One region of the Mesorhizobium sp. M0500 genome, then DNA from elsewhere that is predicted to be linked to it. Evidence: predicted binding sites of a transcription regulator. Region 1 holds the regulator's gene; each other region holds the start of a gene.
The links. Region 1 encodes LexA, which represses DNA repair genes until DNA is damaged. Its sites were predicted from a motif close to TGTTCNNNNTGTGTTCNG; they were not measured.
Positions count from the first base shown of each region.

Region 2: dnaE (DNA polymerase III subunit alpha) is a predicted target of LexA. The motif match lies at 2,361-2,378, and genes of this name have one in related genera.
Region 3: NKI70_RS01930 (PA0069 family radical SAM protein) is a predicted target of LexA. The motif match lies at 1,751-1,768, and genes of this name have one in related genera.

Region 1 is NZ_JAMYRB010000009.1:16,351-19,629, reverse strand. It holds partial or broken gene kynU (kynureninase) at 27-1,275, opposite strand; gene lexA (transcriptional repressor LexA) at 1,718-2,452, shown strand; gene NKI70_RS17935 (ComEC/Rec2 family competence protein) at 2,446-3,279, opposite strand, start outside.
Region 2 is NZ_JAMYRB010000011.1:1,789-5,067, reverse strand. It holds gene dnaE (DNA polymerase III subunit alpha) at 1-2,095, opposite strand, end outside; gene NKI70_RS19905 (acetyl-CoA carboxylase biotin carboxylase subunit) at 2,679-3,279, opposite strand, start outside.
Region 3 is NZ_JAMYRB010000001.1:388,655-391,933, forward strand. It holds gene rnhB (ribonuclease HII) at 1-353, opposite strand, end outside; gene NKI70_RS01930 (PA0069 family radical SAM protein) at 522-1,676, opposite strand; gene NKI70_RS01935 (glycosyltransferase) at 1,828-2,331, shown strand; gene NKI70_RS01940 (phytanoyl-CoA dioxygenase family protein) at 2,521-3,279, shown strand, end outside.

The DNA.
Region 1 (3,279 bases):
TCACGATTCCAGCTCTCGCATCAATCTCAAGTGACAGCTGCTTTGATGGCGAAGCGCGCATCCTTCCACGCACCGGTGCGCAGGATATCCTCAAGCACTTTGACGGCCTGCCAGACATCGGCATAGCCGACATAGAGCGGGGTGAAGCCGAAGCGCATGGTCGATGGCGCGCGAAAATCGCCGATCACGCCACGTTCGATCAGCGCGCGCATGACCTGGTAGCCATGCTCATGCATGAATGAAATCTGGCTGCCGCGTTTTTCCCCATCGCGCGTGCTTTCGAGCGTGAGCCCGTAAGTGCCGCACTTTGCCTCGACAAGCTCGATGAACAGATCCGCCAGCGCGATGCTCTTCTTGCGCACCGCCGTCATGTCGACATCGTTCCAGATGTCGAGCGCGCCCTTCAGCGTGCGCATCGACAGGACCGGCTGGGTGCCGCACAGAAACCGGCGGATGCCGGTGCCGGCCGCATAGCCTGGCTCGAAGGCGAAGGGCCGTGCATGGCCCCACCAGCCGGTGAGCGGCTGCTGGATGTCGGAAAGATGCCGCTCAGCCGCATAGATGAAGGCAGGCGCGCCCGGGCCGCCATTCAGATATTTGTAGGTGCAGCCAACGGCAAAATCGGCGTTTGCCTTGTCGAGCTCGACTGGCATCGCGCCGGCGGTGTGGCAGAGATCCCAGACGATCATCGCCCCGGCTTCCTGAGCCCTGCGCGTCAGCGTCGGCATGTCGCGCAGTTCGCCCGACTTGTAGTTGACGTGGTTGACCAGCACCACGGCGGTGCGTTCGTCGATCAGCTCTTCGATGGTCGGCGCGTCGACCCCCGAGAGGCGCAGCAGCGTATCTTTTCGCGTCGAAACCACACCCTCGGCCATGTAGAGGTCCGTCGGAAAACTATCGCCCTCGGCGACGATGACCTGCCGCTCCGGTCGCATGGCCATGGCGGCGTGCAGCAGCTTGTAGATGTTGACTGATGTCGTGTCGCAGACCACCGTCTGGCCGGCCGCGGCACCGATCAGGCGCCCGAGCTGGTCGCCAAGTTCAAGCGGCATGTTGAACCAGCCGGCCGTGTTCCATGCGCGGATGAGATCATGCGACCATTCTTCGGGTCGCGGCCTTGTGCAGTTCATCGAAAGCGGCACGTGAAGCAGCTCCTAGCGAATTGCCGTCAAGATAGATCACTCCTTGCGGCAACACAAAGCGGTCGCGCATCGCGCGCAGCGGATCCGCGGCATCCATCGCTTTTATGGCCACGAGATCGGGAATTCCTGTCATGATTTGTCTGCTCCCCCAAGATCCAACGCAACGCAGGACACGCATCGACTGTTCTTCCATTACCTGGTTATGCGCAGCAAGGCTCCACCGGCGAGAAGCAGCCTGACCAGGCGGTGGAAACTTAACCGCGAGGTTGGCGTTTTGAGTTCGTTTCGTTCACGGTGCATTGACCAAACCGCACAGTCGATAGGGGTTCACTTCCGTGCCCTTTGCCGACCGACGGCCGATGCCAGTGCCGCCTTCTAGGAGGCCAGAAGGGCGCAAACGAAAGCAGAATCAAGGCGATGAGGCTCGCGGCGGTGAAAATGCGGTACGCCGGTAGGGGACGTCGTTTGTTTCCCGAGCCTTAACGCATTCATTAAACTTTAAACAGTTGCGGAACACAACTGGAACAGATAGTGTTTGTTCTGGGTTTGTTTTTCTGATTCTGTTGGGGGTCGCTATGCTGACACGCAAACAACACGAACTGCTTATGTTCATCCACGAAAGGTTGAAGGAAAGCGGTATCCCGCCTTCATTCGACGAGATGAAGGAAGCGCTCGACCTGGCTTCCAAATCCGGAATCCACCGGCTGATTACGGCGCTGGAGGAGCGCGGCTTCATTCGCCGTTTGCCCAATCGGGCCCGTGCGCTGGAGGTGCTGCGCCTGCCTGACTCGATCGCCCCCGGCCTCAATGCGGCACGCAAGTTCTCGCCGAGTGTCATCCAGGGCAGTCTTGGGCAAGGCGGTTCTCGGCAAGGCAAGCCGTCATCGTCGCGCGTGCCCGCAGCCGGAAATGACGACGATGTCGTCGCCGCCGTTTCGATCCCGGTGATGGGCCGCATCGCCGCTGGTGTGCCGATCGATGCCATCCAGCACCAGACGCATTCGATTTCGGTTCCGCCGGATATGATCATGGGCGGCGAGCACTATGCGCTCGAGGTCAAAGGCGATTCGATGATCGAGGCCGGCATTTTCGACGGCGACACGGTGATCATCCGCAATGCCGATACGGCGAGCCCCGGTGAGATCGTGGTGGCACTGGTCGACGAGGAGGAAGCGACGCTGAAGCGGTTCCGCCGCAAGGGCGCCTCGATCGCCCTGGAAGCCGCCAATCCGGCCTACGAGACGCGCATCTTCGGACCAGACAGGGTCAAGGTGCAGGGCAAGCTCGTCGGACTGATCCGCCGCTACTGAGCTCCGCCCTTGGCGCCGGCTTTGGGGTTGTCGGCCCTGCGGTATGGCGGCAGGCCCCGTGCCGCGCGTGAAAATTTCCGCTGCACGTGCCAGGGCCGGTATGATTTTTCGACGGCAAAGCGGATCTCGGCGCGCGTTGCCGCTTGTGGATCGAAATAGACGGCGGCACTTCCCGCGCGCGCCAGTTGCCGTTTGGTGACGACGAGGACCAGCCGGTCGTAGTAGCAGGGGTTATGGGCGGTGGCGTCGTCGATGACGATCAAGCTGGCAAAGGCGCAGGCTGGCCGCGCAATATCGCGGTCCTTGGCTTGCGCGATGATCGCGCCGGATGGATGCCTGGCAAGGCAGAGGCCGTCCGTGCAAATGAACGGCATGCCCGGCGGTAGGTCGGCCGGATCGGCAATGTCGAATTGCGGGTCGTTCTTTCCAGGTGTTTCCGGCGCGACGATAGCCTCTGATGTGAGCGCGCGTTTCCAGTTGTCGATGGTGAACTCATTCGGGCGTGCCCGGTTGACCGCGAGTTCACCGCTGCCGATCGGCAGCGCGACCAGCCGTGCGTCCTCCGAGACCAATACGTCGGGTATGCGTGTCTGCGTTGTCGTCAGCAAGCCGGCGAGCGCAAAAGGAAGTGCCGCCAGCCGCAACCAGGTCGTCGCCATGCTGGCAATGACGAGGGCGATCGTCACCAGAAGGACGGATCTCAGCGAAATCAGCCCGACCGCATCGATCGGCGAGCGCTCCGAGATCCACCCGGACAGGGCGATCATCGCCGTCAGCCCCTTGCCCATGACATAGAGGAAAGGGCCATCCGCACCGAACGGCATCGC
Region 2 (3,279 bases), on a different contig from region 1:
TCGGGTGGATCGACGCCATCTCCTCCTCGCCGTGCTTTCTGGCGTTGTAGGTCGGTATGTTCTCCATCGGCCCCGGCCGGTAGAGCGCGACCAGCGCGATAATGTCCTCGATACAGTCGGGCCGCATGCCGATCAGCGCCTTGCGCATGCCGGCACTTTCCACCTGGAACACGCCGACCACCTCGCCGCGCGACAGCATGGCGTAGGTTTCGGGGTCGTCGAGCGGAATGTGGGCAAGATCGATCTCGATGCCGCGGCGGCGGATCAGCTTGACGGCCCTGTCCAGCACCGTCAGCGTCTTCAGGCCAAGGAAGTCGAATTTCACCAGCCCGGCCTGCTCGACATATTTCATGTTGAACTGCGTGACCGGCATGTCCGAGCGCGGATCGCGGTACATCGGCACCAGCTCCGACAGCGGCCGGTCGCCGATGACGATGCCGGCGGCGTGCGTCGAGGCGTGCCGATAAAGACCTTCCAGTTTCTGCGCCGTATCGAGCAGCGTCTGCACGATCGGCTCACGCTCCGCCTCTTCGGCAAAGCGCGGCTCGTTGGCGATGGCGTCGGCGAGCTTGACCGGATTGGCCGGGTTCGACGGCACCATCTTGCTCAGCTTGTCGACCTGCCCGTAAGGCATCTGCAGCACGCGGCCGACGTCGCGCAGCACCGCGCGCGCCTGCAGCGTGCCGAAGGTGATGATCTGGCCAACCTGGTCGCGGCCGTATTTCCGTTGGACGTAGCGGATGACTTCCTCGCGCCGGTCCTGGCAGAAGTCGATGTCGAAGTCGGGCATCGACACGCGGTCGGGATTGAGGAACCGCTCGAACAGCAACGAAAAACGCAGTGGGTCGATGTCGGTGATGGTCGTGGCATAGGCGACCAGCGAGCCGGCGCCCGAACCGCGGCCCGGGCCGACCGGAATCCCTTGTGCCTTGGCCCATTTGATGAAGTCGGCAACGATCAGGAAATAGCCCGGATATTTCATCTTCTCGATGACGCCGAGCTCGAAATCCAGCCTTTCGCGATATTGCTCGACGGTATAGCCGGGCGTCGGCCCGTGCGCCGCCAGCCGCGCCTCTAGCCCTTCATGCGCCTGCCTGGCAAGCTCCTGCGCCTCAGCCTTCACCGCAGCATCGGCGTCGGCGACATCGCGGCCGGCAAAGCGCGGCAGAATCGGATTGCGGGTCTTCGGGTAATACGAGCAGCGCAGCGCGATCTCGACGGTGTTGTCGATTGCTTCCGGCAGGTCGGCGAACAGCCTCGCCATATCGGCCTGGCTTCTCAGGAAGTGGTCGGGCGAAAGGCGGCGGCGATTGTCGGCCGCAACCACGGAACCTTCGGCGATGGCGATCAGGGCGTCATGCGCCTCATAGTCTTCACGAGAGAAGAAAAACGCCTCGTTGGTGGCAACCAGCGGCAGATCGTGGCGGTAGGCGAGATCGACCGACGACTGCTCGATGGCGCGGTCGTAGCCGGAGACCCGCTCAAGCTCGACATAGAGCCGGTCGCCGAACAGGCTCTTGAGCGCCGAGAGCCGGGTCTCGGCGAGTTCGCGGCGATCCTGTTTCAAGGCAGTGCCGATCGGACCGCGCGGCCCGCCCGTAAGGCAGATCAATCCGTCGGTGTGGCCCTGCAGCATCTCGCTCGTCAGATGCACCGCTTCGCCGGGCGGTGTCTCGAGGTAGACGCGGCTGACCAGCCTGACCAGATTGCCGTAGCCGGCCTCGGTTGCGGCGATCAGGACGACCGGCCGCATCTCCGGTCCTTGCCGCCTGCGGTCGCGCTGGCTGTCGCTCGCCTCGCCGGAAAAGGCGAGGTCGATCTGGCAGCCGATGATCGGCTGGATGCCATCCTTTACCGCCTTCTGGGCGAATTCCAGCGCGCCGAACAGATTGTTGGTGTCGGTGACGGCGATTGCCGGGCATTCGTCCTGCACCGCATGGCCGACGATCTTGCCGAGCTGCAAGGCACCTTCGAGCAGCGAATAGGCCGAATGCACGCGCAGATGAATGAACCGACGCGCCGCCGCCTCCGCCCGCGACGCCTTTGCATAGGCCTCGCGCAGCAAGGGATCGCGTGGAAGTCTTTCATCCGCCATGGTTTTTTCGCGCCGCCTCACAAGGACTCAGTCGATGAAGATGTATTGTCCGGCACCGGGTAACACGAGTCCAGCGGTAGTGATTGGAGCTTTGGAAGTTTAGAGCAACCGCCGAAGCTGCCAATCTCCCCCCTCGTGGGGGAGATGTCCGGCAGGACAGAGAGGGCGCTGTCCCGCCAACCTCAGGTCGGAAACACAAAACCCGCCACAGCGGGCGGGTCATTGGAGCCAATTAGCACCATAGCCAAATTAGTAGCATAGCTGCCGGCACAAAGCAAGAACAAAATACGCTGTGACGGCAAAAAAGTGCGAATTCCTCACGGCCTCGCCTTGTCCCTCCTCAAGCGAGCATGCTCAACCAATTGCAAAGTCGCGTTCCTTCGCGCCCCCCTCTGTCCTGCCGGACATCTCCCCCTCTAGTGGGGAGATTGGCCATCATCTCGGCTTTCGCCAATTTCCATTGCAGGAGCGAGCGTGGCGCCGAGGCTGCCAATCTCCCCCCTGGAGGGGGAGATGTCCGGCAGGACAGAGGGGGGCGCTGTCCCGCCAACTTCTGACGGGCGTCGAGGGCGGATTTCAGTACTCACGCAAATTCCATGATCACCGCGTCGACGGCAAGGCTGTCGCCGGGCTTGGCGTTGAGCTTCGAGACGATGAGATCGCGCTCGGCGCGCAGCACGTTTTCCATCTTCATCGCCTCGACCACGGCAAGCGTCTCGCCGGCCTTGACCTCCTGCCCCTCGGCAACGGCGATCGATACGACGAGGCCGGGCATCGGGCAAAGCAGCATCTTCGAGGTATCCGGCGCCACTTTTTCCGGCATCAGCCTTTCGAGCTCGGCGGTGCGCGGCAGCATGGCGCGGGCTGTCACCGAGATGCCTTTCCAGGCGATGCGGAACCCGTTCAGCACCGGCCTGACTTGCGCCGCGACCTTGCGGCCGCCGACCGCGCCGCGCCAGATGAGATCGCCCGGCCGCCAGTCGGAGGCCACCGTCAGCGGTTTGCCGCCGTCGATTGTGAGGTCGAGCTCGATCGGAATGGAAATCATGCCTTCGACGACGGCAACCGAAAGATAATCCCGGCCGATCTTCACCACCCAATCGCGTTTCAAGGCGCCCGAATGCGGCGCCAGCCGCCCGCCCAGCCGGTCGAGCCGGTCGCGGCGCAGCAGTTCGACCGCGGTT
Region 3 (3,279 bases), on a different contig from region 1:
GCCACGGCACGGCGCATCGCCTCCAGGCTGGCCTTGAGGATGTTGCTGGCATCAATGCCTTCGGCGCTGACCGAGGCCATCGATACGGCGAGTGCGGAGCCGAGGATTTTCAGGAACAGCGCCTCACGCTGCAAATGCGTCAGCCGCTTGGAATCGTCGAGGCCGTCGGGGATGTTGGCGGGATCGAGCACCACCGCTGCCGCCACCACCGGCCCGGCGAGCGGGCCGCGGCCGGCCTCGTCCATCCCCGCCACCGGCCACAGGCCTTCGGCCATCGCCTTCGTCTCGAACGAGAAGTCGGGTTTCTCGACGATTTCGAAGAGAAGCGGAGAATCGGAACGCGGGCGAGCCATGGTGCGGCGAGGTTCGCATCGGCTCCGATTCTCCGCAAGTCCCCTCCGGGTCGGGCGGGGCACCGGACCAGGAGGGGGCTACCGTCTGCAAGCCCGGGGACAGGACAGGCCGGACGGGATCTTTCGCCTGTTGCCGGCCGTTTCAACCGGCTGGCGCGAGACGCTTTGTCACAGCAGCATCAACTGCTCGGTTGCCTTGGCGGCGGGGACGAACTGGTCAGTCCTGAGCGAGCGCCGCTCGGCGTTGAGGCCGAGCCGTTTGGCAGCGATCTCGAAGCGCCGGCCGATCTGCCAGGCATAGGGCCCAGAGCCTTTCATGCGCTTGCCCCATTCCGAATCGTAGTCCTTGCCGTCGCGCATCGAACGGATCAGCGACATGACGTGGCGATAGCGATCGGGATAATGGCGCAGCAGCCAGTCCTTGAAGATCGGCGCGACCTCCAGCGGCAGGCGCAGCAGCACATAGCCGGCTTCACGCGCGCCCGCTGCCTGCGCCGAATCGAGGATGCGCTCCATTTCCGGGTCGGTCAGTCCGGGGATGATCGGCGCGACCATCACCGAGGCCGGAATGCCGGCGTCCGAAAGCTGCCTGATCGCCTCCAGCCGCTTGGTCGGCGTCGACGCGCGTGGCTCCATGGTGCGCGCCAGCATGCGGTCGAGCGTCGTCACCGACAATGCCACCTTGGCCAGCCCGCGTTCGGCCATGCGTGACAGAATGTCGATGTCACGTGTCACTAGCGCCGACTTGGTGACGATGCCGACCGGGTGACCGCGCGCCTCCAGCACTTCGAGGATCTCGCGCATGATCCGGTATTGCTTCTCGATCGGCTGATAAGGATCGGTGTTGGTGCCGATGGCGATGGTGCGCGGCTGGTAATTATCCCTGGACAATTCCTTGTCGAGCAGCCGCGCCGCATCCGGCTTGGCAAACAGCTTCGATTCGAAATCCAGCCCCGGCGACAGACCCATGAAGCTGTGCGTCGGCCGCGCGAAACAATAGACGCAGCCATGTTCGCAGCCGCGATAGGGATTGATCGAGCGGTCGAAGGAGATATCGGGCGATTCGTTGCGGGTGATGATGGTGCGCGGCTTCTCGACCTGTACCTCGGTCTTGAAGGGCGGCAGCTCCTCCAGCGAATTCCAGCCGTCGTCGAACACGTGCCGGCTGACCGGCTCGAAACGGCCGGACGGATTGATGCCCGCCGACCTGCCGCGATTGCGGTCGGGACGGACGCGCATGCCGCTCTGCTCGATCATCGCATTCGCCATCTCGGCCCTGCCAGCGCCGAAGGCTGCAATATCGGCACGCACGATCTGTTCCATTTTGGCCCTTTCCCAGGGACTGTCCGCCCGCTGTCGAATCGCTCTGCTCATGAATGTATTCCTATCGCTTTGATGAGAACAAAGCAAGAACTTATTCGCGGCGCGCCGCAAAAACTGGCGCTGCCCACCGCTTTCCGCTATTCGGCTAGACATGCTCAGCGTCCTGATCGAAACCCTGAATGACGAGGAGGGCCTTGCCCGCACGCTCGCCTCGCTGATCAGCGGCGCGGTCGAAGGCGTGGTGCGCGACGTTCTCGTCTGCGATACCGGCTCGACCGATCAGACGCACCGCGTCGCCGAACATGCCGGCTGCCACTATGTCAGCGGCGGCATCGCCGCCGGCATCAGGCAGGCCAAGGGCGACTGGCTGCTTTTGCTGGAACCGGGAGCGCGGCTGGGAGAGGGCTGGATCGACGAGGTCGTCGCCCATACGGCGAGGCAAACCATGGCGGCGCGATTTTCGCGGGCACGCGGCAGCCGCGCGCCGTTCCTGTCACGGGTCTTTGCCGGAAATCGCGCTCTCGCCGAAGGCTTGGTGATCAGCAAGCGTCAGGCCGCCGCGCTGTCGAAGAATGCCCGCAGCGCCGAAGCGATCGCCCGCGGCCTGGCGACCAGGAGGCTCCACGCCGAGATCTGGGTCGCGCCGCGGAAGTGACGGCTTACCGTGCCGGTTCAGGGAACCCCGCCCAAACAAATTTTCTGGCGGGTCGTCGTTTATTGTGCATTGCACAAAATCTGGCTGGGGGTTACCATTCCCGGCGATATGGGCGAATAGGGTTTTGGGGTGTGCCGGAGCGGCGACGACTAACGTCGATGCTGTTCCCTCGATATTGTGAGGACCCCGATGACCCTTTCAAGCCCTGACAAGTCCGGCGCTGCAAGCCTCGAGGCGATCGCACGCAACGGCGGTACGCTGCGCCGCATCGCCGCCCGCATCCCGACCTATCTTTCCGACCTTCGCGAGAATCCGGCATGGCTGCCGATGTTCATGCTGGCCCGCACCATGCCGGCGCGGCGGCTGCACTGGCGCGGTGCAAAGCCCGTTCGGCCGGCGCGCAATGTCGGTGAAACGATGTTCGCCGGCGTCGACCGCGATGCCGTCGTCGGCGCGCTGCGCACCGAGGGGCTCTATTCGGGCCTGATGCTGCCGGCCGCCATCCATGAGGAGATTGCCCGCTTCGCCGAGCGCACGCCATGCTTCGGCAATTTCGACCGCCGGCTGGAATTCCTGCCCGAAAAACACGCCGATGCCGAAAAGCATTTCGGCCGCCCGCTGCTCAGCGGTCACTATTTCGAGCGGGTCCTCGACTGCAGCGCTGCGGTCGCCGTGCAACGTGATCCGCTGCTTCTCGACGTCGCGGCACACTATCTCGGCAGTCAGGCCAAGCTGATCACCACCCGCGTCTGGTGGAGCTTTCCGACCGGTGGCGTCTCGGACGCCGACAAGAACATGGCCTCGCTCGGCAAATACCATTTCGACCTCGACGACTGGCGCATGCTGAAATTCTTTTTCTACCTGGTGCCGGTCGACGCCGACACTGGGCCGCATGTCTATGTCCGCGGCTCCCACAACCGCCGCATCCTGAAGCATCAGCTGACGCTG